DNA from 3 places in the Paenibacillus sp. W4I10 genome. Region 3 is predicted to be linked to each of the others. Evidence: riboswitches for the same ligand, from Rfam matches in the RefSeq annotation. Region 3 holds a riboswitch; each other region holds the start of a gene.
What was found. Region 3 has a riboswitch for thiamine pyrophosphate ahead of QF049_RS21090 (ABC transporter substrate-binding protein). Riboswitches for the same ligand answer to the same signal wherever they lie in the genome.
Positions count from the first base shown of each region.

Region 1 (7,590 bases), 450 kb from region 3:
AAGGAACATCAGACACGTTATTTCCCAGAATTCCTAACAAAAACGCTTTAAATAGCTGTTTATTCTGATATAGCGTGTCTCAGATTTCTTAGATTTCTGCAAACGCTCCAAATCCTTGAATAGAAAGCCACAGATTCGTTAGCGCTCGCTGCATGCTCTACTCCAAGCACATTAAGGAGCTAGCTCCCAGTAGGTTTGAAGATATGCGCTAATGTTCGTACCAAATACATATCAACAAGCTACCCAAACGCATATCAAGCTGCTCTGATGCACATCAAGCCACTTAGGCTTGTTAAAAATTCTGATCCTCAGATGCTTGCTTCAGGCCAATTCCATTTCGCAAAACTTCCTGCATCCGATCCTCACGTTTCTTGCTAACTTTGCTTTTGATCACATTGCTCTCATTCCCTTGCGTTCAGTCACTTTTCCTTTATTCACGTTGCTCTCCTTTATTTACTCTCCTTGCAGATTAATAAAAGCATCCTCGGCTTTCACCGATTCAGGAATCAAATCCTGTTCAACGAGCCATGCACGTACATTCTCCCAGGACGCCATTTCCTGCCGGCCAAACGGTTGGCCTTCTTCATTCATGAGTGGCAGTAGAATAGCCAGGCTTTTGGTTTCGATCTCCGGGTCAAGCGGAGACGTTTGATTCTCATGAGCGAGCAGAATATTCAAGGCTTCTTCTGGATGCTCAGTTACATATTTCTGTCCTTCCTGGATCGCTTTGACGAACCGGGTAAGTTGGTCTTTTTTTGCTTCAATGCCAGCTTCACTTGCGGTCAGGACCAATTCATAATAATCAGGCACACCATAGTCGACAGGGTTAATCGATTTCATGGCATGGCCTTCTTTCTCGAGAATCAATTGTTCATGGTTAATAAAACCACCCATAATTGCATCCGCCTGTCCGGAAGCCAGTGAAGGAATCAGATCGAATCCAACGTCAACCAGATTCATGTTATCGGGATTGCCGCCATCATGGCTAATCATTGTACGTACCATCGCTTCATACAGTGGAATCGAAGAATAACTGACAGTTTTACCGTCAAGATCTTTGGGTGAACTCACGTTGCCATTTGCTTCGGTTAACAGATGCACAAGTGGATGCCGAACAACAGCAGCAATGGATCGTACAGGAATGTTCTCGCCACGCGCGAGCAAGATTTGGGGCTGGTAGCTTAGAGCCAGATCAATTTTACCGGCAGCAACAAGTTTGAGTGAATCATTGGTATCCGCAGGCATCTGAATTTCGACATCCAGACCTTGGTCTGCGAAGTACCCTTTTTCCTGAGCCACATAGATGAAGGAGTGTACTGCATTCGGGTACCAGTCGAGCATGATGGACAGTTTATCTTTGGCGTCTGATGCTGGTTCGGTTGCAGACTTGTCTGTTTGTTGTGCATTGGTTGCAGAGTCTGTTGTTGGCGTGTTATTGCTGGTATTCGTGGTGCTGCATCCACTGACTATCAGCAAAAGGCTAATGAGCATGATGGGAAGCAGGGAGTATATACCTTTGTTAGTCATAAATGAAGTTCCTCATTTCATCGTTTGGGTTTGTAGAAAATGGACAGCAGCATGTTAACGGGCAACGTGATGACTGAAACATAATTGCTGATATGTGAAAAAAGTGTTTGGAAATCATACTTCCTATCATTAAATCGGGTTCACTCTCGAAGATTATCCAGTCTTTCTTTTGCCTCTATGCCACCGTGTGTTAAACCGTTTCTCCAGCCAGGCAATCAGTACAAACAAAACGATCCCCAGCAGGGATAACAGCACAATAGCTGCAAACATCGCATCCGTGTTCATGTTGCTGGACATGCGGCGGCTGAAGTATCCGAGCCCTTTGCTGCCACCGAGCCATTCGCCAATCGTTGCCCCAACCACGCAGTACACCACAGACATCTTTAGCCCCGAGAAAAAAGAGGGAAGTGCCAGTGGAATCTGGAGTTTGCAAAAAATATCCCACTTGCTGGCACCCATGGTGAGCAGCAGTTCACGCTGCTCTGGATCGCCTTGGCGAAGTCCATCGTAGGTGCTGACCACAATGGGAAAGAAGGCGATCAGGAACACCACGGCGACTTTGCTCCACAGCGTGTAGCCAAACCATAGGATGAAGACGGGGGACAGGGCAATCAGCGGGATCGTCTGACTGATTACGATGAAGGGATATAACGCTTTTTCAATCGACCGATTCATATGCATACCAGTTGCAAGTGCAATTCCGGCACCAATGGACAAGCCAAAACCAACAACAACCTCCATTAAGGTAGCAGGCAGATGTGTAGCCAGCAGGAGGTTGCGATGCTCATACAGGGAGCTGGCAATCGCCGTTGGGGCTGGAATGATGAAGGAGGGCACCCATTCCATACGCACAATCCACTCCCAGAAGACAAGCAGCAAGAGCAGGAGCCAAAGAAACAGACCATAACGGGCAAGCCAACGCCTTACGCTATCCTTCATGCAGTCTCCCAAGTTACCTTCTCGCATGCAATTGTTCCTCCAGTCGTCGTCTCATCTGAACGAGTGTCGGTTCGTAGATCATGTCCGAATGTCTTGGACGTGGCAAAGGTACCGTCAAATCCTGTAGCTGTTGGCCTTGGCGCCCCGGAGTTAACAGGATAATCCGATCACTGAGCAGCAGCGCCTCTTCAATGTCATGCGTTATGAACAACACGGTTTTGCCAAAGCCCTCCCACAGTTCCAACAACCAGCGATGCATCTCCCGTTTGGTTAAGGCATCGAGTGCGCCGAATGGTTCATCCAGCAGCATGAGTTGGCCACCTGTCAGCAAAGTACGAAGCAGCGCGACACGCTGGCGCATGCCACCCGACAGCTCGTCTGGGTAAGCATTCGCGTAGCCGGATAGGCCAAATCTGTCGAGCCCAGCCAGAATGTCCGCGCGAATTCTTCCCTTATCCTGCCGCTCTGGAGCAAGTTCAGCGGGGAGCATGCAATTCTCCATGACGGTTCGCCAGGATAACAGGAGGTCCTTTTGTGGCATGTAGGCCACCTGCCCCAGTCGCTTTCCTTCAGGGACCCAAGGAATTTCTATGGTTCCGTGGGTTGGCTCAAGCAGGCCTGCCAGCAGCTTGAAAAGGGTGCTTTTACCGGAGCCGCTGGAGCCGATGAGCGAGACGAATTCGCCGTTGGCTACACGCATCGACACATTGGAGAGCACGGGGGAATCCCTTTTTCCCGGGAAAGCGTAGCTCATGTTGTGAATGGTTATGTTATTATCCATCTCGTTCGGTTCCCCCTTGTTATTCCAAATTCAACTTCAAACTGCGGGATCTTTAATTACACCTTCTGATCTGCCCGCAGAACGCGAAAAAGACCCACCCATTTCCGGAGAAATGAGTGGGTCTGTAAGTTCAATTCACATTAAATTTCATCATCAACATGAAAAAATCCGCTTACTGAAAGGCCGCTCCACTTCCCTCCGCTGGTATGATCCAGATCAGGTTCAAAGGGTCCGAATCATTCGATTCGTCTCAGCCGTAAGGCTCCCCTAGTGCAATGTTCAAGATATGCAGTTGTGTGTTCAGCATATATCACATGCAAGTGGAATGTAAAGGGGGCGCTCGGAAAGAATGTGAGTACTGATCTTGGCTTTCCGCGGATTCATAATACGCTTCGTCCAAGACAATTACGACATGGGAGGGAATATGATTGAGTAAACCAAGCAGCCGTGAAAATGGTCCGGTCAGATTATTCGGATTGTACAGCCAGATCATTCGGGTAGAAGCAATAATCAATAATCCGTTGCCGGAATTGCTCCAGGTCCCTCTATTCCTCTTACTGGGGCAGGTTTATTTAATCAGATAGATACGGTACAATATCTATTAAATTTCTATATACTGCTTTCGGAATGTATTAAATGGAAGGGGGAGTGTATATGAAAACGATTGGTCTTATTGGTGGAATGAGCTGGGAGTCATCGTTAGAATATTATCGAATTATTAATGAAGAAGTGAAAAAAAAATTGGGAGGATTGCATTCAGCCAAATGCATTTTATATAGCGTGGATTTTGAAGAAATCGAGCGTTATCAAGCTGAAGGTGATTGGGAAAGTGCTGGTGAATTATTAGGGAATGCTGCTCAGTCTTTGGAAAAGGCAGGAGCAGAAATGATTGTAATTTGTACAAATACGATGCATAAAGTGATTAAACATATTGAAGAAAAAGTGCGTTTACCCATTGTACATATTGCTGATTCAACAGCAAATCAAATTCATAAGTCCAAAATAAGTACGGTTGGTTTACTTGGCACTAAATATACGATGGAACAAGACTTTTATAAAAAACGAATTGAATTTAATGGTATTAAGGTTTTGATACCGAATGAAGAGGATAGAAAAGTTATCAATAAAATAATATATGAGGAATTATGTTTAGGGAAAATTGAGCCCTTATCAAGGGATTATTATAAAAAGGTGATCCAAAGGCTAGTTGATGATGGAGCTGAGGGGATCATATTAGGTTGCACCGAAATTGGATTATTAGTAAAAGTAGAGGATTCAGAAGTTCCATTATTTGATACAACACGTATTCATGCGATTGAATCTGTTAATTTGGCACTAGCCAAATCATTTTGACACAACCAGATAAACCAGTTCTCTGATTTACCTCGGCTCATGAACCCGATATAATAGGGATGGCCCGTATAGGCCGGATCACAAAATGCAGGTGGGATTGTTCTCCCTCCTAGGCAGAATGGGGACCCGAGTTGAAAACGTTCAAAAAAGTATATATTGAGATCACGAGTATCTGCAATCTGGCTTGCAGCTTCTGTCCGCAGACGCAGCGTGCCAAAGGATTCATTGACCCTGAAGTCTTCAACAATATACTGGAACAAGTTAAACCACACACCAAACATATTTATCTACATGTCAAAGGCGAACCCTTGTTGCATCCCAAAATAGATCTGTTGCTCGATTCCGCACATGAGAAGGGACTCAAGGTTAACATTACAACGAATGGTACACTATTGCCCAAGACTCAGCATAAATTGCTTGGCAAACCGGCGCTGCGGCAGATGAATTTCTCCCTGCACAGCTTCGATGGGCATGAAGGTTCAACCGACCGTGACGGATACCTGAGCAACATTTTGTCCTTTGTACACGAGGCCGTTAAGCACAATGTCATCATCTCATTCCGACTGTGGAATCTGACGCAGGATAACTTCACAAATGCTCAGATGAATCGAAATCGGGAGACCCTTGAAGTACTGGAACGTGAATTCAATCTGGACTTCCGCATTGAGGAAAAAGTAGTTCCAGGCAGCGGGGTCAAAATTGCCCCGAATGTATACCTGAATCAGGACCATGAGTTCCAGTGGCCAAGTCTGGATGCACCTGAAGATGACGGCAAAGGCTTCTGCCATGCATTGCGTGGTCAGGCAGCTGTGCTTGTGGATGGAACGGTGGTTCCATGCTGTCTCGATGGCGAGGGTGTAATTAACCTGGGTAATGTGCACGAGAAGTCATTCTCGGAGATTATTGAGGGTGAGCGAGCGAACAATCTGGTATATGGCTTCTCCAGGCGGGAAGCTGTGGAAGAGTTGTGTCGAAAGTGCGGTTATCGTCAGAGATTCGGAGCCTGATATCTTATATCAGCAAGCCAGAAGCCATTCAAGATCACACATTTGGAGACAAATGTAGTGGTCTTTCTTTGTTATCGGGGATTAAAGTGAGGGGTACATACGTTACAAATGAGCATACCAGAGGTTGATATCAGCATATTGCTTGAGGGACCTGAAATGCAAAAAATGCCGATATGACAGGTATTGCGCGATGTCATAATATATCTGATCTAATGATTATTCTAGTTACCTTCCTTATTTGGTAGGATTAGGTTGTGGGTCGGACAGAGGTGCACCTCTGACGATCTTCCAGGACAAGCTCAGGCTTGTACAATACCAAATAACGAGAGAATAAGGGAGGAATAAAGTAATGAAAAAAATGTTGACGTTGTTGCTGTCCGCTGGTTTGGTTGCTTCTATATTTGGTGCCGTTCCGGCTGCGGCTGCACCTACCGTTGTAAATTCAACCATTGTGGTTCCAAAGGGCACGACCTATGACGGCCAAGGTAAAACATTTGTAGCCAATCCTTCCACACTGGGCGACGGATCTCAAGCAGAAAATCAGAAGCCAGTCTTCCGTCTGGAGGCAGGGGCCACGCTCAAAAACGTAAACATTGGATCACCAGCTGCTGATGGTGTTCACTGTTATGGAAACTGTAATATATCGAATGTAGTCTGGCAGGACGTGGGCGAGGATGCACTGACATTGAAGTCGGCTGGAACGGTTAACATTACCGGTGGGGCAGCGTATAAGGCTTATGATAAAGTGTTCCAGATGAATGCAGCCGGGACGATTAACATCAAAAATTTCCGTGCAGATGATATTGGCAAACTGGTTCGCCAAAACGGTGGAACTTCCTTTGCAGTTAACATGACGCTGGATAACTCCAACATTTCCAATGTGAAAGATTCGATTATGCGTACAGACAGCAGTACATCACAAGGGAAAATTACGAATACCCGTTATTCCAAAGTACCAACGTTGTTCAAGGGGTTTGCTTCAGGGAAAACGAGCCAGTCTGGGAACACGCAATATTAAGAACAGGGATACCTTGGAATACGGATTGAAGGCGTGTACGGATAAGGTAGCTATTTCACATCGTGAAGTATGTCCAAAAGGCATCCAGGGGGATGCCTTTTCCTATGCCAAATTTTGATTTTTATAGAGACCATTGCCACAAATACCCAACTGATGTACATTAGAAGCAATGAAATAAGTGAACCGGGAGCTCAATGAAGTTGGGCTGAGAGAGTGGCCTTGTGCCGCTGACCGTACATCTGATCTGGGTAATGCCAGCGTAGAGAACATGGAATTACAATATGTAAGGGTGAATTGTGGGAATGAACGTGGATGAACAACAGACCTCTTTGAACTTTGGTGGTGTATCTGCCAGGGGGGAGGGGAGCTGGTTGATATTCCGTCTTTGCGTCAACCATCCAATACATCATTGTGAGGATTGTACACTGTACGTAAGGCCTGCCCGGAACCGGGGAGGCTTTTTCGTTTATTTTGATAACCCCCACAGGGAACAAAGGAAGGACGTAGAGAACATGGCAACAACAGCAGGCAACAAGCGATTGAAACTAACGGATATTCTGGTAACCATCGTGATCGCAGTAGTGTTTGGGGTGATTTACAAGATATGGGGACCTACATATGACTTGATGAAACCATTTGGTGTTCATGCGGAGCAGATGATCTACGGCATGTGGTTTATGGCGGGCACGTTTGCTTTTGTTATCATTCGTAAACCAGGCGTGGCTATTCTTGCCGAAGTTGCGGCTTCAACGGTAAGTGCTTTTCTGGGCAGTGAATGGGGCATGTCCACACTTGTATACGGTCTGTTGCAAGGATTGGGAGCCGAGATATTCTTCGCAGCATTCCTGTATCGCAAAACCAATCTGTTTGTCACCTGTCTTGCAGCCATAGGAGCCGCAGCGGCTTCGCTTTTGCTGGATTATCAGTACGGGTATATTGATTCACTCTCGGCCTGGAATTATACG
Region 1 covers NZ_JAUSXX010000001.1:4,256,936-4,264,525, reverse strand. Annotated here, with positions in the region: gene QF049_RS19130 (ABC transporter substrate-binding protein) at 454-1,527, opposite strand; gene QF049_RS19125 (ABC transporter permease) at 1,681-2,493, opposite strand; gene QF049_RS19120 (ABC transporter ATP-binding protein) at 2,480-3,247, opposite strand; TPP riboswitch at 3,424-3,526, opposite strand; gene QF049_RS19115 (hypothetical protein) at 3,676-3,831, shown strand; gene QF049_RS19110 (aspartate/glutamate racemase family protein) at 3,902-4,600, shown strand; gene QF049_RS19105 (radical SAM/SPASM domain-containing protein) at 4,732-5,607, shown strand; gene QF049_RS19100 (pectate lyase) at 5,957-6,625, shown strand; gene QF049_RS19095 (ECF transporter S component) at 7,138-7,590, shown strand, end outside.
Region 1: it holds a riboswitch for thiamine pyrophosphate, as region 3 does, so the genes downstream of both, QF049_RS19120 (ABC transporter ATP-binding protein) here and QF049_RS21090 (ABC transporter substrate-binding protein) in region 3, are expected to answer to the same signal.

Region 2 (7,590 bases), 3.5 Mb from region 3:
GTGGTTATTCTGGATTATGATGGATATTATATGTTGTCCACAGAAACAGAGATGACGGGTCACCGTGAAGATTCTTTCAGGCAAGTGTGGAGTCCCAAGAAACCTTATACATATTCAGATTCTGATGGTAACAGTATTAACTTTACACTGGACGACTACGTATATGCCTTTGACGCAAGCGCAGGGAAATGGATTGAAGGATTTCAAAAAGAACTGGCCTCAAGCACACAGATTCCTTTAATTCAGAATACCAGCGTATTTGAGCAAGTTAGACAAAGCCGGATTGTGACTACTGTGCAGGATGATCTGGCTGATGTGATTAACCGCCATAATGAGTTTGCCAGAAAGAACGGTATTTCCTATACGTTTACGATGCCCCTGATTGCGCAGGAAGATTGGTACAACTCCATTAACGATACAGGGATTATGGCCTTTATCCAAGGTATAGGTGTGGGTGACCAAAAGATCAACAATTATGCGATCGGTGGAGGCAGACTTGTGAAGAAAACGGCCATCGTAGGTGGGGTAGATCCTTTAACGGGTATCAGGTACTATTATCCCTCCACATGTGGTAATGGTTACCGTGCTGAAGAGGTGTTTACAGACGCAAGACAAGCAGCTGCACAAGGCTATTTCGAATATAAATGCTCTAATCGTTAGGTTAGCCTGTATGACAAAATCATGTAAGAGGTTCCTGAACTGTTTACATTACTTTCAGAAAAGACGGGACCTGTGCTAGAATAGGGTTTCGGAACAATAACAAAAGTAATGTCTAATAGATAGGAGCAACCTCATCTTATGAGTTTATTGTCAGTAGAGAACGTAAGTCACAATTTTGGAGATCGCACGTTATTTAAAAATGTATCGTTTCGTTTACTTGCCGGAGAGCGCGTAGGACTTGTTGGTGCCAATGGTGTGGGTAAATCCACATTAATGAATATCCTTACTGGTAAATTGCTTAAAGATAGTGGGAAAGTGGAATGGACACCTAAGGTCCGTTATGGATATCTGGATCAGCACACGAAGCTTACGCCAGGCAAAACCATTCGTGACGTGCTTAAGGATGCATTCCTTCCGTTGCTTGAATTGGAAAAAGAAATGATGAATATTACGGACCAGATGGCAGATGCAGATCCAGATAAGCTGGAGCAGTTGCTGGAAGAGATGGGCGATATTCAGGAACAACTGGAACAGGGCGACTTTTATCTGATTGACGTAAAAGTGGAAGAGATGGCCAATGGTCTTGGTTTGTCCGCAATTGGTCTTGATCGAGATGTCGCAGCTCTAAGTGGTGGACAACGTACCAAGGTGCTTCTTGCCAAGCTTCTGCTCGAGAAACCTACAGCTCTTTTGCTAGATGAGCCGACTAACTATCTGGATGTAGAGCATATTGAATGGCTGTCACGTTACCTGAAGGACTATCCGCATGCGTTTCTCTTAATCTCCCATGACACGGAATTCATGAATGAAGTCGTAAATGTCATTTATCATTTGGAATTTGCCAAATTAACGAGATATGCAGCGAACTATAACAAGTTCCTTGAGATGGCTGATATGAATAAAGCCCAGCATATTGATGCATACGAGAAGCAGCAAGAGTACATCAAGAAGCAGGAAGATTTCATTCAGCGTAACAAGGCACGTGCTTCAACTTCAGGTCGAGCGAAGAGCCGGGAGAAACAGCTGGACAGAATTGAACGTATTGATCGTCCAGATGAGGCGGCTAAACCAACGTTCAAATTCAAGGATGCCCGCGCGAGTAGCAAAACGGTCTTTGAGGGTATTGATTTCGAAATTGGATATACGTATCCTTTGCTGCCCAAAATGACGATGACAATTGAACGTGGTGAGAAAATTGCCATCGTAGGTTGTAATGGTGTCGGTAAATCGACGCTGTTGAAAACCATCCTGGGAAAAATATCTCCACTCAGTGGAAAGACCTTTTTGGGAGATTATCTCGAAACGGCCTATTTTGAGCAGGAAGTTCGTGCTGGGAATATCACGCCCATTGAGGATGTCTGGAATGAATTTTCACATTTGACCCAGAATGAGGTCCGGGGTCATCTCGCTCGCTGTGGGTTGAAAAATGAGCACATTACCCGTCCTCTTAACATGCTGAGTGGTGGAGAGCAAGCCAAGGTTCGTTTATGCAAACTCTTGATGCGTGAAAGCAACTGGATTTTATTCGATGAGCCGACAAACCATCTCGATGTCACAGCTAAAGCGGAGTTACAGCGTGCTTTGCAAGAATTCAAGGGAACGGTGTTACTGGTATCTCATGAACCTGATTTCTACGAGGGTTGGGTTACCAAAACATGGAATGTCGAAGAGTGGTCTGAGAAAAACTAGACGATTCAAGACAATGTTTAACAGAAATGACGGTGACAAAAAAATCCGTCTATGGTAACATAGGCTACAACTTCATATGAACACTAGGGGGGCCGCACGATGCGGCTGAGATGGAAGAATGCGATTCCGGACCCTTTGCACCTGATCTGGATCATACCAGCGTAGGGAAGTGGCGAGCGCGTTTCAGTGAATGACGTGAGCAACGGCAATTCGAAAGGATTTCAACCGTCTGCTTAACGAATTGAAACATGCAGTTGCGTGTATAACGTTAAGGCTATAAGGTCTATAGCTTTATTGCACGAAATGAACTGTATGCTTCAGTCAGTCATCTGGTCCTATAATTAATACGCAGCCACTCCCCTACGGGAGTGGCTTTTTTGTATTTTTCATAGCATTCACGCCTGGAAGGAGATGAACAGTACGGTAATTTCTCATGAACATGTTCACGAATCATTTGAATTGCATGTTGTATCTACGGGTGCAGGGGATCAAGCATCTTTTGTAAAAGCTGCAAAGGACGTTTGGTCTTGGGTGGACTATATTCACATACGAGAAAAACAACTCACATGGCAAGACAAGATTGGTTGGGCTGAAAGTCTGCGTAGCGTTGGCGTTCCATCTTGTCGCATCGTTATCAATGGTTCAGAGCTGCCTTCACAGAATGACATCTATGGCGGTGTACATTGGGGGCAAGATGCGATACGAAACTATAACCCTGCTGTTAAAAGCAATGTGCAGCGCCTTCGTCTGGGTGTATCTGTTCATTCAATCGATGAGGCAAAAATCGCTGAAGAACGGGGAGCCGATTACCTTTTCTTCGGGCATGTCTACTCAACCAACAGTAAGCCTGGTCTTGAACCAAGAGGATTATATGCTCTGGCTGAAGTGTGCAGGGGTGTCTCCATTCCTGTCATTGCGATCGGGGGCATTGAGCCGGGAAACATTCACGCGATTCGCTCCGCAGGCGCACAGGGAGTCGCTTTGATCTCGAATGTATGGGCGAGCGATTCCCCGGATCGGGCGGCTGCATTATTAAAGCAGGCTATCGTTGCTACAGAAATTCTGAGGCGCTGAATCAAGGAGATGAGAGGATGAAAGAGATCGTTACTGATAAACCGGATAAAATTCATGCAGAAACGATTATTGTAGGAGGAGGCGTTGTTGGATGTGCCATTGCGTATGAGCTTGCTTCCCGTGGACAGGATGTGCTGTTGCTTGAGCGTTCGGCGATTGCAGGAGGCACGTCTTGCGCGGCGGCTGGAATGCTGGCGGCAGATAGTGAGGATTTTGCTCATCCTTTGATGGCTAAGCTTGCCAGGCAGAGTAGACAATTACTTATCGAGCAACAAGTGCTAATGGCTACACTCAGTGAGGTAGAGACTGGTCTGCAACGCCAGGGATTCCTAACTCCTTTTCGTTCATACAGTGAATTAAGTAGTTATAAGGACAATCGGAAGTTTGCTTTGTCTGCTTCTGCTGATGAGGTGTGGTGGGATCGTTCCGTTGTACAACATGAGGCATCATGGCTCAACAGAGATACGTATGGAGCCTATTACAGACCTTACGAGAGTGAAATCCTTCCAGTCCATCTAACGAAGGCATACGCCGAATCCGCTCAAACATTGGGAGCACGGGTTATGGAGGACATACAGGATATACGTGTGCAAGCAAACGAACACGGCGTGCAGGGGATCACCACATCGATCGGTGAGATGAAATGCAAACATGTCATTATAGCGGCTGGATTACAGAGTGAAGAGTTGATGAGACATGTAAATCTGAGCTTGCCCGTGTGGTCGGTGAAAGGTGAAATAGCCGCCGTTCAGTTCTCAGATGAACATGCAGGGTACAGACCTGACAGAACGGTGTATGCAGAGGATATCTATATTGTTCCCAAAGCCAATGGTGAAGTTTGGCTTGGGGCAACCAGTCTGCCAGGCAGAACGGATTTGAACGTTTCTGTACAGGGTGTTCAGAAGCTGCTAACAGCGGCTACCCACTGGGTGCCTGGGATGAAAGAAGCACAATTTATACGAGCGTGGGCAGGCGTGAGACCAGCAACTCCAGATGGATTGCCTTATGTAGGTGCTTGCAAGAGTATACCCGGGCTGTTCGCCGCCTTTGGGCATTACCGCAACGGTATCTTGCTTAGTGCGATAACAGGCAGGCTTATCGCTGAGTTGCTCGCTGGCAAAAGCTCAGAAGAACTCGGAATTGAGGCGCTGAGTCCGGAGCGATTGAACAGAAAGGGAGTGGTGCAGTGAATATCATCGTTAATGGTCAACGGATGGAGATTGAAGACAGATTGAATCGTGTGGATAAACTGCTTAAATCTTTTGATCTGCAAGTCAAGACTGTAGTTGTAGAGCTGAACAAGCATATTTTAACCCGTGAGTATCATGAAACGACTGCATTAAGAGAAGGCGATCGAATTGAGATTGTACATTTTGTAGGAGGCGGTTGATGATGTTGAACATTGGTAAATATACGTTTGAGTCCAGATTGTTGCTCGGAACAGGCAAGTTTTCGGATCTGGAAGTGCAAAGTCAGGCTGTGGAAGCATCTGAAACGGAAGTTTTAACCTTTGCTGTTCGTCGTCTGAATCTGGAGGAACGTAACCAGAAGCATTTCCTGGATACGTTGGATCTGGACAAATACACTCTTCTTCCGAATACGGCTGGAGCTTCAAATGCGGAAGAGGCGGTGCGGATTGCCGAGCTTGCGCGGGCTTCAGGACTTTGTGATATGATAAAAGTCGAAGTCATCGGAGATGGAATTACGTTACTCCCAGATCCGATTGAAACGTACAAGGCTTGCGAAATTTTGCTTGAAAAGGGCTTCACAGTATTGCCTTATATTTCAGATGATGTCATTCTGGCGAAAAGGCTACAATCGCTTGGCGTACATGCTGTAATGCCTGGCGCTTCTCCCATCGGAGCGGGAAGAGGCATTATCAATCCCTATAACCTTGAGATCATCATTGAGCAGGCCGTTGTGCCTGTGATTGTGGATGCAGGGTTGCGCTCCCCAAAAGATGCTGCTTATGCGATGGAACTTGGTGCAGATGGCGTATTGTTAAATACAGCCGTATCCGGATCAGGGGATCCAGTGAGCATGGCTAAAGCGATGCGATTGGGGGTAGAAGCGGGTAGATTGGCATATGAGGCAGGCATGATTCCCGTAAAGCGTTATGCAGCAGCCAGTAGTCCGGTGGAAGGAATGGTTCATACATGACAGATCAAATAACATCTTCCGAGCAGGCCGATCGTTATTCCAGACAGGAACGGTACGCGCCACTTGGCAAGGAAGGCCAGGCCAGATTAAAGGGCAGCAGAGTTTTAATTGTAGGTGCTGGCGCACTCGGAACAGGAATTGCAGAAACGTTAGTTCGTTCAGGAGTCGGACACTTAACGATTGTGGATCGTGATTATGTGGAGTGGAGTAACCTGCAGCGGCAGCAATTATATGTAGAACAGGACGCGATGGAGCGGATACCGAAGGCAATGGCGGCGGAAAAACGTTTATCTGCCATTAATTCCACGGTCCATGTGGAAGGGAAAGTGTTGGATGTCAGAGTAGATGAGTTGGAAGAACTCGTTCAGCATACAGACTTGATCATGGATGCAACGGATAACTTTGATACCCGACTACTCATTAACGACATGGCACAGAAGCACCGTATTCCCTGGATTTATGGTGGATGCGTAGGTAGTTACGGTATTACCTATACATTTATGCCTGGAGATACGCCATGTTTAAATTGTTTGCTGGGTGAAGTCCCTCTGGGTGGAGATACCTGTGATACGTCTGGCATCATACCTCAAGCGGTACAGATGGTAACAGCGAATCAGACCGCAGAAGCGATGAAGTTACTTAGCGGCAATGCAAATGCATTGAGACGTAAGTTATTGTCATTTGACGTGTGGAGGAACGAATACATATCCATCAATGTGGATGGTGCGAAAAAGCAAGACTGTCCTTCCTGCGGTACTTCGGCAACCTATCCATATCTTTCTGTGTCCAATCTGGAGAAAACCGATGTGTTGTGTGGCAGGGACACCGTTCAGATCCGACCTGCACGGCGAATGAATCTGGATCTTAAACATACGGCGGAACGTTTGGATAGACTTCAAGAAGGAAAAGTGGAATCCAATCCGTTTCTGGTTTCTTTTACAACAGGAGTCCATAGAATGGTCATTTTCCAAGATGGACGTGTACTCGTACACGGAACAAAAGACACAGCTGAAGCACGTACGCTCGTCCATCGCTACTTTGGTTAAAGCAAGAAAGAAGCAAAGTCTGTTCCCTTGAGGGAATGGACTTTTTCTTTTTACGGCATGCTATCTGTACCAACCATTGCTGCGAGCAGTGGGGATAGAGACAGGCCGGGTGAAAAAGAGTGAAAACAGCCATTTTGCTGATTGGAGCAGGAGAACAGGTCAGCCTAATTCAGGATATTTTATGTAGCGAAGGGTATGAGGTGCAACGAATGGAGTGGTCTGAACTAAACCAATCCGTCGAGCCTTCGTTGCTGCATATTAACCTGATCATCCTGGTAGACCGGGAAGAGGGGAAGGAACATTGTGGCCAGGCTCAGAAATTAGAGTTAAAACGATGGATAGATAAAGGTCAGGTTATACCTCTACTGGTTATCACGTCTAACGCATCTCCTCAATTCATCGTGGAGTGGCTGGATTACGGAGCTAATGACGTGATGGAGGAACCTATTCACTTGAACGTGATGCTTGCCAGAATACGAAACTTATTGCGTGTTTTTGCGAATGCATCACCAGAGGGTGAAGAAGTAATTGTAGTCCATGATCTTAAAGTGAATTTGCGTTCGAGGCGGGTAAATCGTGCGGGTGAATACCTGACATTAACGCCAAAAGAATACGAATTGCTGGAATATCTGGCCCTGCATGTGAATGAAGCATGTACCCGGAGTGATATTTTGCGGGAAGTATGGGGATATGAGTATGCGATGGATACCAACGTTGTGGATGTGTATATCAAACATCTAAGGGTTAAGGTGGATAAGGGAAGAAGTGTGAAACTTATTCATACTGTGCGTGGGATCGGTTATATGCTGCATGATAAAAAATAGATTACGATGTTAGTTCCATGAATCACCAGTTTAGAGTGTGGCAAAAAGAGGGTAAAAATAAAAGACCGGATAGTAACCTCCGGTCCTTACTGATTAGCTATGATAAGTTCTAGAGTACACGGCGAGCTTTAACATAC
Region 2 covers NZ_JAUSXX010000001.1:1,170,695-1,178,284, forward strand. Annotated here, with positions in the region: gene QF049_RS05405 (hypothetical protein) at 1-660, shown strand, start outside; gene QF049_RS05410 (ABC-F family ATP-binding cassette domain-containing protein) at 799-2,349, shown strand; TPP riboswitch at 2,425-2,534, shown strand; gene QF049_RS05415 (thiamine phosphate synthase) at 2,761-3,423, shown strand; gene thiO (glycine oxidase ThiO) at 3,441-4,613, shown strand; gene thiS (sulfur carrier protein ThiS) at 4,610-4,813, shown strand; gene QF049_RS05430 (thiazole synthase) at 4,816-5,583, shown strand; gene QF049_RS05435 (ThiF family adenylyltransferase) at 5,580-6,629, shown strand; gene QF049_RS05440 (response regulator transcription factor) at 6,749-7,453, shown strand; gene QF049_RS05445 (C40 family peptidase) at 7,563-7,590, opposite strand, start outside.
Region 2: it holds a riboswitch for thiamine pyrophosphate, as region 3 does, so the genes downstream of both, QF049_RS05415 (thiamine phosphate synthase) here and QF049_RS21090 (ABC transporter substrate-binding protein) in region 3, are expected to answer to the same signal.

Region 3 (7,590 bases):
TTTCCCGTCTGCTGCGGCCTGAACCTCTTCTGCATGTGCCCGAATCCATTTCATTTCCAACATGGTCACCGTCTCCTTTGGCTGTAAAAATACAAAGAGCGCCCTCATCCCTTGGGACGAGGAGCGCTCTGCTCGCGGTGCCACCCAACTTGCTGAATCAGGATATCCTGCTTCCAGCCTCTTGGTCCGCGATAACGGGCGGTTCCGGTTAACTTGGGGAAATATCGCTCCCCTGGCGAAAACGCCTCCGAGTTGGATGCTCTTCAACGGCATGGTCCGATCTGTAATTGTTGTGTCTCAGTATATACGAACGCCGGACCAGATTGCAACCTTCTGTATCGATCCGGAATTCATGGCACAACTTGACATGTCCTGTTATGATAGACGTTGTCTTCAAGATTGCGCTTTATTGTGATCCTCAATTTATGTTTATAAGTAGAAGGAGTTCTTTATGAAAAAATTACTTTGGATCGGATGTCTGTCCTATTTCCTGATTGGACTTGCCCACGTTGTGCTCGGTTCCATTCTACCGGTTGCACTTGAGCATTACGGCAAAGATTATAGCCAAGGCGGAACGCTGATCTTTGCTCAATTTGCCGGATTCCTGGGCGGTGTATTGTTATCTCCATGGCTGAACCGACGCTTTGGTAAACGGGGAGGCCTGTTAATCGCCACAGCATTGCTCTGTATTGCAGAATTATCTTACATGCTGTTGCCACCATGGGGCTGGATGTTCGTCATTGCACCCGCTGCCGGCTTCGGATTCGGAATGGTTGAAGCTGTTATTGGCACCATTATCATCGCTGCAATCAAAGACAATACGGCCGTTGCCATGAGCCGACTGGAAGTGTTATTCGGGATTGGAGCGATGGTCATGCCGCTCATTGCCAGCGGTCTGATCGCTGCCGGATACTGGCGTCTGTCATAGATGAGTCTTGCGAACTTCATGCCAGCGATCCTGATTGAGAAAATGAACATGAAGGAAGCTGGAGCAGCGCTTAGTGTCACCTGTTTCTGGATTGCCATGTCTGTCGGACGACTCTTCGCCGGATATATCGCAGAGAAATTCCAATACCGCGTCTATGTCCTGTATAGTTGTCTCGCTTCTGTTCTCTTGTTAATGGTATTTCCATTTACAAACCAAATCTGGTCTGCATTTCTCATCATCTTGCTGCTTGGACTGGCCATGTCAGGCATTTTCTCCATTGCCCTTGTCTTCGCGAGTAAACTGCTGCCCGGAACAGAAGAATCCACACCTAGCATTTTGATTGCTTCAGGTGGGGTTGGCGGTGCCATTCTTCCTTTGACCACGGGATGGAGTCTTGATCATCTGGCGGTTAATCAATCTGCATGGATGCTTGCGATCTTTGCAGTTGGCCTGCTTGTTATTAGCGTAATCACGTATCAATGGCAGAACAAACCTATAGCCAATTCTGCGACTTAACAGTTATGTGTCGATGCAGTCCTGAGATTAGAATTACCTAATATTGAGAGTGAGATTGAAATGTCTACTGTCATGACCTGACGGTGGACATTTTTTTTGTAGCGTTACTCTGTTCTAACGAACCTAGCACACGCTATCTCCCTCCATTTCTGCATGTTTGAAATCTAACGAATCCTAGAGACGTTATTATAGATAATTAGCTTCAATTAAATGCCTCGTTGGAGGTTTTTTTGCATAATAACACCGCTGAGATTCGTTAGGTTTTCATTCCCTTAGAAACTGGCCGAATAAGATGTCCTCGATTCGTTAGCGTTGTAATAATGATGGCGAGTGCCCTATCTTTGCCTCTCTGATCACCTTCATTAAAGGTGAGAATACGATCTATTCATTTGCACAAGATTGCCCAGGAAATACTTATGGCCAACCGAATCACACACTTTTGTTAACGACAGGCATTACAGGCCCGTTATCCTTGATGAATTTACCAAATACATATCGCACGAGTGGTCCCAGAACGATCAACTGATATGGAAGCGCCAGGCTGAAGTTACGAGCGATTGTATGGAGATACGTACGGAGTACGGATGACCCACTTAATTGATCAGCGAGATATGCCGAGATCATTCCATACAAGGACATGATCAGAACCATGCCAATCACCATAAAAAATGACATAGCAAGCACACCCAAAATCTTGTTGGACTTGTCAAAGGGCAAGGAAAAAGCAATCTTTCTCGCTACAGGTCCGACAATGAATGACTCCACCAGAAACGCGATGACAAAACATAATATGAATTGAAGCAGTATTTCAAGCGGGGACATCTTGCCGAGTAGCCCACTGTGCCATAGATTGAAGAACATCATGACCAAGACCATTCCTGTACACACCATTAATCCGAAAATAATTTGTTCCTTCTTGCTTGTTGGCAATTCTCTCATCCTCTCCGTTTACCTTCGTAATTATAGAGATGACGAAACCCTCTACATAAGTGAACATTCTGTGAACAATTGTGGTTTTTCCGAATTAAAACTGGATTTGACAACCATGTAGTACAGCCCTATGATATCCCTTAATATGGTATAAACACTCACTACATAAGGAGGATTTGGATTATGAGTTTTCAAAAACGCATTGACCACGTCGGTATTGCCGTTCGTGATCTGGAGACCACGCTGCGTTTCTATACGGAGATTGTTGGTCTTGAATTGAAAGACCGGGTAACCCATACCAACGGGGTCATTCAGCTCGCCTTCCTTGGCTTCAATGGAAGTAACGAGACTGAGATTGAGTTAATTCAAGGATACAGCGACAAGCTGCCTGCCGAAGGAACTGTGCACCATTTTGCCATCCACGTGGATGATCTTGATTCTGAGTACAAACGCATTCAATCCACCGAAGCCGAATTTATTGATGGAGAGATTATTACACTGCCTAACGGTTACCGCTATTTCTTCATCTATGGACCTGAAAAGGAATGGATTGAGTTCTTCCAGCGCTAAGAATAGGAGTTGATGTATGAACATTTTAATTACCGGCGCAGCCGGGAAAATTGGCCGTGACTTGTCCCAACACTTGTCAGAAGCATATCACCTGCGACTAACGGATTTGAATATCGACAGACTGCATACGTATCAAGGGACCGGCCATGAGATCATGACATTGGATGTGACAGATCCCGAAGCCTGTCAGCATGCTTGCGAAGGCATGGATGTAGTTGTACATCTGGCGGGAGATCCTTCCCCGAATGCCGGATTTTATGAATCGTTGTTGGACATCAATATCAAAGGTACATTTAATGTATTCCGTGCAGCTAAAGACCAAGGTGTACGAAGAGTCATTCTTGCAAGCAGTGCACAGACGATTGAGGGGTATCCCATTGATGCTCAAGTCTACCCGGACATGCCAACACGCCCACGGAATTTGTACGGGGTTAGCAAATGTTTTGGAGAATCGCTCGCTTCCTATTTTGCGTATACCGAAGGTTTACAAAGTGTAGCAATACGTATAGGTGCATATGATGATTTTCAACCGGACGGACCAGCGCTGGAGGCAAGGGATATAAGCGCGTATATTAGTCCGGCTGACTTGTGTGATTTGATGCTCAAAGCAATTACAACTACCGATCTGGAACCCTTCACCATACTGCATGGGATCTCGAATAACCGGTTTAAACGATTGAATCTGGAAACCACTCAGAAACAGGTAGGCTATGAACCAAAATCCGATGCTTTTGCACTCAGCCAGATTTCCTTATATGATTCGCCACGATAATTATTCAGGCTGTTATACATATGTATAACGGCCTGTTTGATAAGTTCATACGTGTCCCCATCCAGTTCCTGACTGGACACGTTCCACCCGCTGGCCTATAATTACACCTAGTAATGCCCGTAACTTCATAGTTTCCCAGGGGAGTCGGAATTGGCCGGCTGAGAGTGTATCCCACCAAGATACTAACCCTTAGACCTGATCTGGATCATGCCAGCGTAGGAATCGGAGTATATCGAAATGGCACAGCCCTATGCTGAACGCCACCTCTCTAACGCCTGCACGCGTCCCGGATTACGGGACGCTTTTTTAATGTTCTTTTATATAGCCAGAGAGCTAAAAAAGTGACGTTATCCAGATCTCAACTGGTATAAATCTGTCGATTTATGCAAGATGATTGGATATGAAGCCAAGGAGTACCCCGTGCCAATCGGCCGGACATACCGAAGGAGAGAACCACAGATGAAATGGCGTAAAACGATGGGATTGTTGCTCTTATGCGTGCTTATGGTGACTGTAGCCGCATGTGGTGGCAAAGAAGCTGCCCCAGCTGGGCAGAACGGCAACACAAATACGGAAAGTAGCAACGAAGGTGATACTGCCGCCCTGAAAGATATTAAAGTGGTGCTCGACTGGACACCAAATACGAATCATACCGGCCTGTATGCGGCTGTGGATCAAGGTTTTTACAAGGCTGAGGGCTTGAATGTAGAGATTGTACAACCAGGTGCCGGTGGCGCAGATACAATGGTTGCCTCGAATGAAGTGCCTTTTGGCGTAAGTTATCAGGAGAGTGTAACTCAAGCCCGCACACAGGGTGTTCCATTGGTCTCCATCGCAGCAGTTATTCAGCATAATACATCTGGTTTCGCTGCTCCGGCGGATCGGAATATCAAGTCACCGAAAGATTTTGAAGGTAAAACCTATGGCGGTTGGGGTTCCCCAGTCGAAGAAGCCGTGATGCAATCCATTATGGAAGGCGACGGAGCCGATGTATCCAAAGTGAAAAACATTAACATGGGTGACGCTGACTTTTTCACCGCAGTGAAACGAGACATTGATTTCGCGTGGATTTTCTACGCCTGGACGGGTATTGAAGCCGAACTGCGCGGGGAACCCATCGACATGTTGTATGTGAAGGATTATTCAGATGCATTGGATTACTACACGCCTGTCCTCGTAACAAACGAGCAGACGATTCAGAACGACCCTGAGTTGGTGAAAGCATTCCTGAAAGCCACTTCAGAAGGATATCAATACGCAATTGATCATCCCGAAGACGCAGCGAATATTCTGATCAAGGCCGTCCCGGATCTGGATAAAGACTTGGTACTGGCAAGCCAGAAATGGCTTAGTCCAAAGTACACGGATGACGCCCCGCGCTGGGGAGAACAAAAACAGGAAGTGTGGCAGAACTACACCGACTGGATGTTTAGCAAAAAACTGCTGGATGAACAGATCGATGTGAGCAAGGCATACACAAACGAGTTTTTACCCCAATAAAATTTCTCATATAAAACGAACTTAATATTTACACGAGGACGGAGAGGACAGAAATAACGTGAAAAAGCGAAGCGGTCGCCTTTATCACCGGATTTTCCCTTAGAGAAAGGGAATCAAAAAAATCTGGGGATAACAGCGATTGGAAGGTTATTCTGTCATCGAAGTGGCAAGTGTAACAGTCATTGGTTCATTTTATATATCACGAAAGGAGCCGTGATCTCTCATGGCAAGCACATTACTTAGCATTCAGGTTATTCCGAAAACGCCAAATGGCGAGAACTCTTATCCTTACGTAGATCGCGCCATTGAAGTTATTCAGCAATCCGGCCTGAAATATCAGGTGAACGCGCTCGACACCACGATAGAGGGGGAACTGGAGGAACTGCTGGAGGTTGTCCGTAAAATGCACGAGGTACTCGTGGAGGCTGGCAGTCCAAGCATCATCTCCCAGATCAAAATCGCCCATAGCCCTACTGGCTTAAGCATGGATACCCTGACGGAGAAGTATCGCTAATGCATACCTATTTCAAAAGTGTATGGCCGCCCATTGTGGCGGTTATTCTCTTTATAGCGATATGGCAGGGAGCCGTCTCCCTCTTCCATATTGAGAAATGGATGCTGCCTGCACCGTCCGATATCGCCCGCGAAGCGGCAACTCAGGCCGAACGGCTTGGCATGCACGCTTCCGCAACCATTCAGTTAACGCTTATCGGATTCGCCGCTGGAACAGCGGTCGGATTACTGATTGCAATGGTGCTGCATTTGGTTCCTTTTCTCAAGTCGGCCCTGTACCCTTTACTTATTCTTAGTCAAAATATCCCAACCATCGCGCTCGCGCCGCTCCTGTTAATCTGGTTCGGATTCGGGCTGTTGCCCAAGCTGATTACCATCATCCTCGTCTGCTTCTTCCCCGTTGCAGTGGCAGCCATGGACGGCTTGACCCGTACAGATGCAGCGATGATGAACTATATGCGCATGGCTGGTGCGAAACGTCATCATATCTTCTGGAAGCTGGAGCTTCCCCATGCGCTGCCATCCGTGTTCTCCGGTGTCAAAATCGCTGCTACCTATAGCGTGATGGGTGCCATCATCGCCGAATGGATTGGCGCAGACAAGGGTATTGGTTATTATATGATGCTGCAAAAGTCGGCTTATCGTACGGACCGCCTATTCGTGGCGATCATGATTATTGTCGCGCTCAGCTTGCTGCTCTTCCTGTTCATTGCCCTTCTGGAGAAGCTGCTCGTGCGCTGGCGGCCACAGAAGCGGTAGTAAAGCATGTAATGTAATCTGTATATTAGGAAGTGATGACCATATGAATCGGCAACAGGACGAACAAGTCCAGCCTGGACGAGGAGCAAGTGTAATGGAGCAAAAGCACGGTGAAAAACTCCACCCAGTTAAGCCTGATCGACCTGCCAACACGACTCCTGCTCCGGTTCCACCTGCACTGGACGTTGTTAATGTTCATGCATCATTCCGTGAACGGCGGAGCAGGTTACCGGTTCTGAACGGCCTGTCCCTGACTGTGGAGCAAGGCGAGTTTGTTGCTATCGTTGGACCTTCTGGCTGTGGGAAAAGCACCCTGTTCCATATCATCGGCGGTCTGCTGAAGCCACAGGAAGGCCAAGTGCTTATGAACGGTCAGAATGTAACGGGACAGCGTGGCAAGATTAGTTATATGCCACAACAGCCCGCTCTTTTCCCGTGGCGCACCATTGAAGACAATGTACTGCTTGCTGGTGAAGTAGCTTCAAGCACTCCCCCTCGGGCTGAAGCACTTGCAGAAGCTCGTAAGTGGTTAAGCAGCGTGGGTCTTGCCGGATTCGAGCAAGCCTATCCTCATATGCTGTCGGGCGGAATGCAGCAGCGTGCTGCATTTTTGCGCGCCCTGCTCAGTCCGCAGGAACTCATGCTGCTGGACGAACCTTTCAGCGCGCTGGATGCACTGACACGTAGCGACATGCAGCGCTGGCTGCTCGATATCTGGGAACAGAACCGCCGCTCGGTGCTGTTCATCACCCATAATATCGAAGAAGCATTGCTGCTAGCTGATCGGGTCTATGTATTATCCAACCGACCTGCAACAGTGTTGCACGAGGTACATGTTCCTTTTGATCGCCCAAGACGAGAAGAAATTACGGAGGAATCCGCTTTTCTGGAGCGTAAACGGCAGATTGCACAGTGGATGAGAGAAGAGCAGCAGAAAGCCCGCCTATCTTGATAGTGCGGGTTTTTAAGTTATTATTTTCCTTTAATGGGTGATCCATTATATGAAATCTGACGTACCATAATTAAACTATATATGAACACAAGGAGGATTTCCCTCATGCTTTCTCAAGCTTTCGCTCCATTCATTGATGCTCATATTCAC
Region 3 covers NZ_JAUSXX010000001.1:4,707,497-4,715,086, forward strand. Annotated here, with positions in the region: gene serS (serine--tRNA ligase) at 1-63, opposite strand, end outside; gene QF049_RS21065 (MFS transporter) at 452-928, shown strand; gene QF049_RS21070 (MFS transporter) at 929-1,444, shown strand; gene QF049_RS21075 (DUF2798 domain-containing protein) at 1,874-2,383, opposite strand; gene QF049_RS21080 (VOC family protein) at 2,558-2,944, shown strand; gene QF049_RS21085 (NAD-dependent epimerase/dehydratase family protein) at 2,961-3,716, shown strand; TPP riboswitch at 3,844-3,956, shown strand; gene QF049_RS21090 (ABC transporter substrate-binding protein) at 4,176-5,216, shown strand; gene QF049_RS21095 (MTH1187 family thiamine-binding protein) at 5,440-5,730, shown strand; gene QF049_RS21100 (ABC transporter permease) at 5,730-6,488, shown strand; gene QF049_RS21105 (ABC transporter ATP-binding protein) at 6,532-7,440, shown strand; gene QF049_RS21110 (TatD family hydrolase) at 7,546-7,590, shown strand, end outside.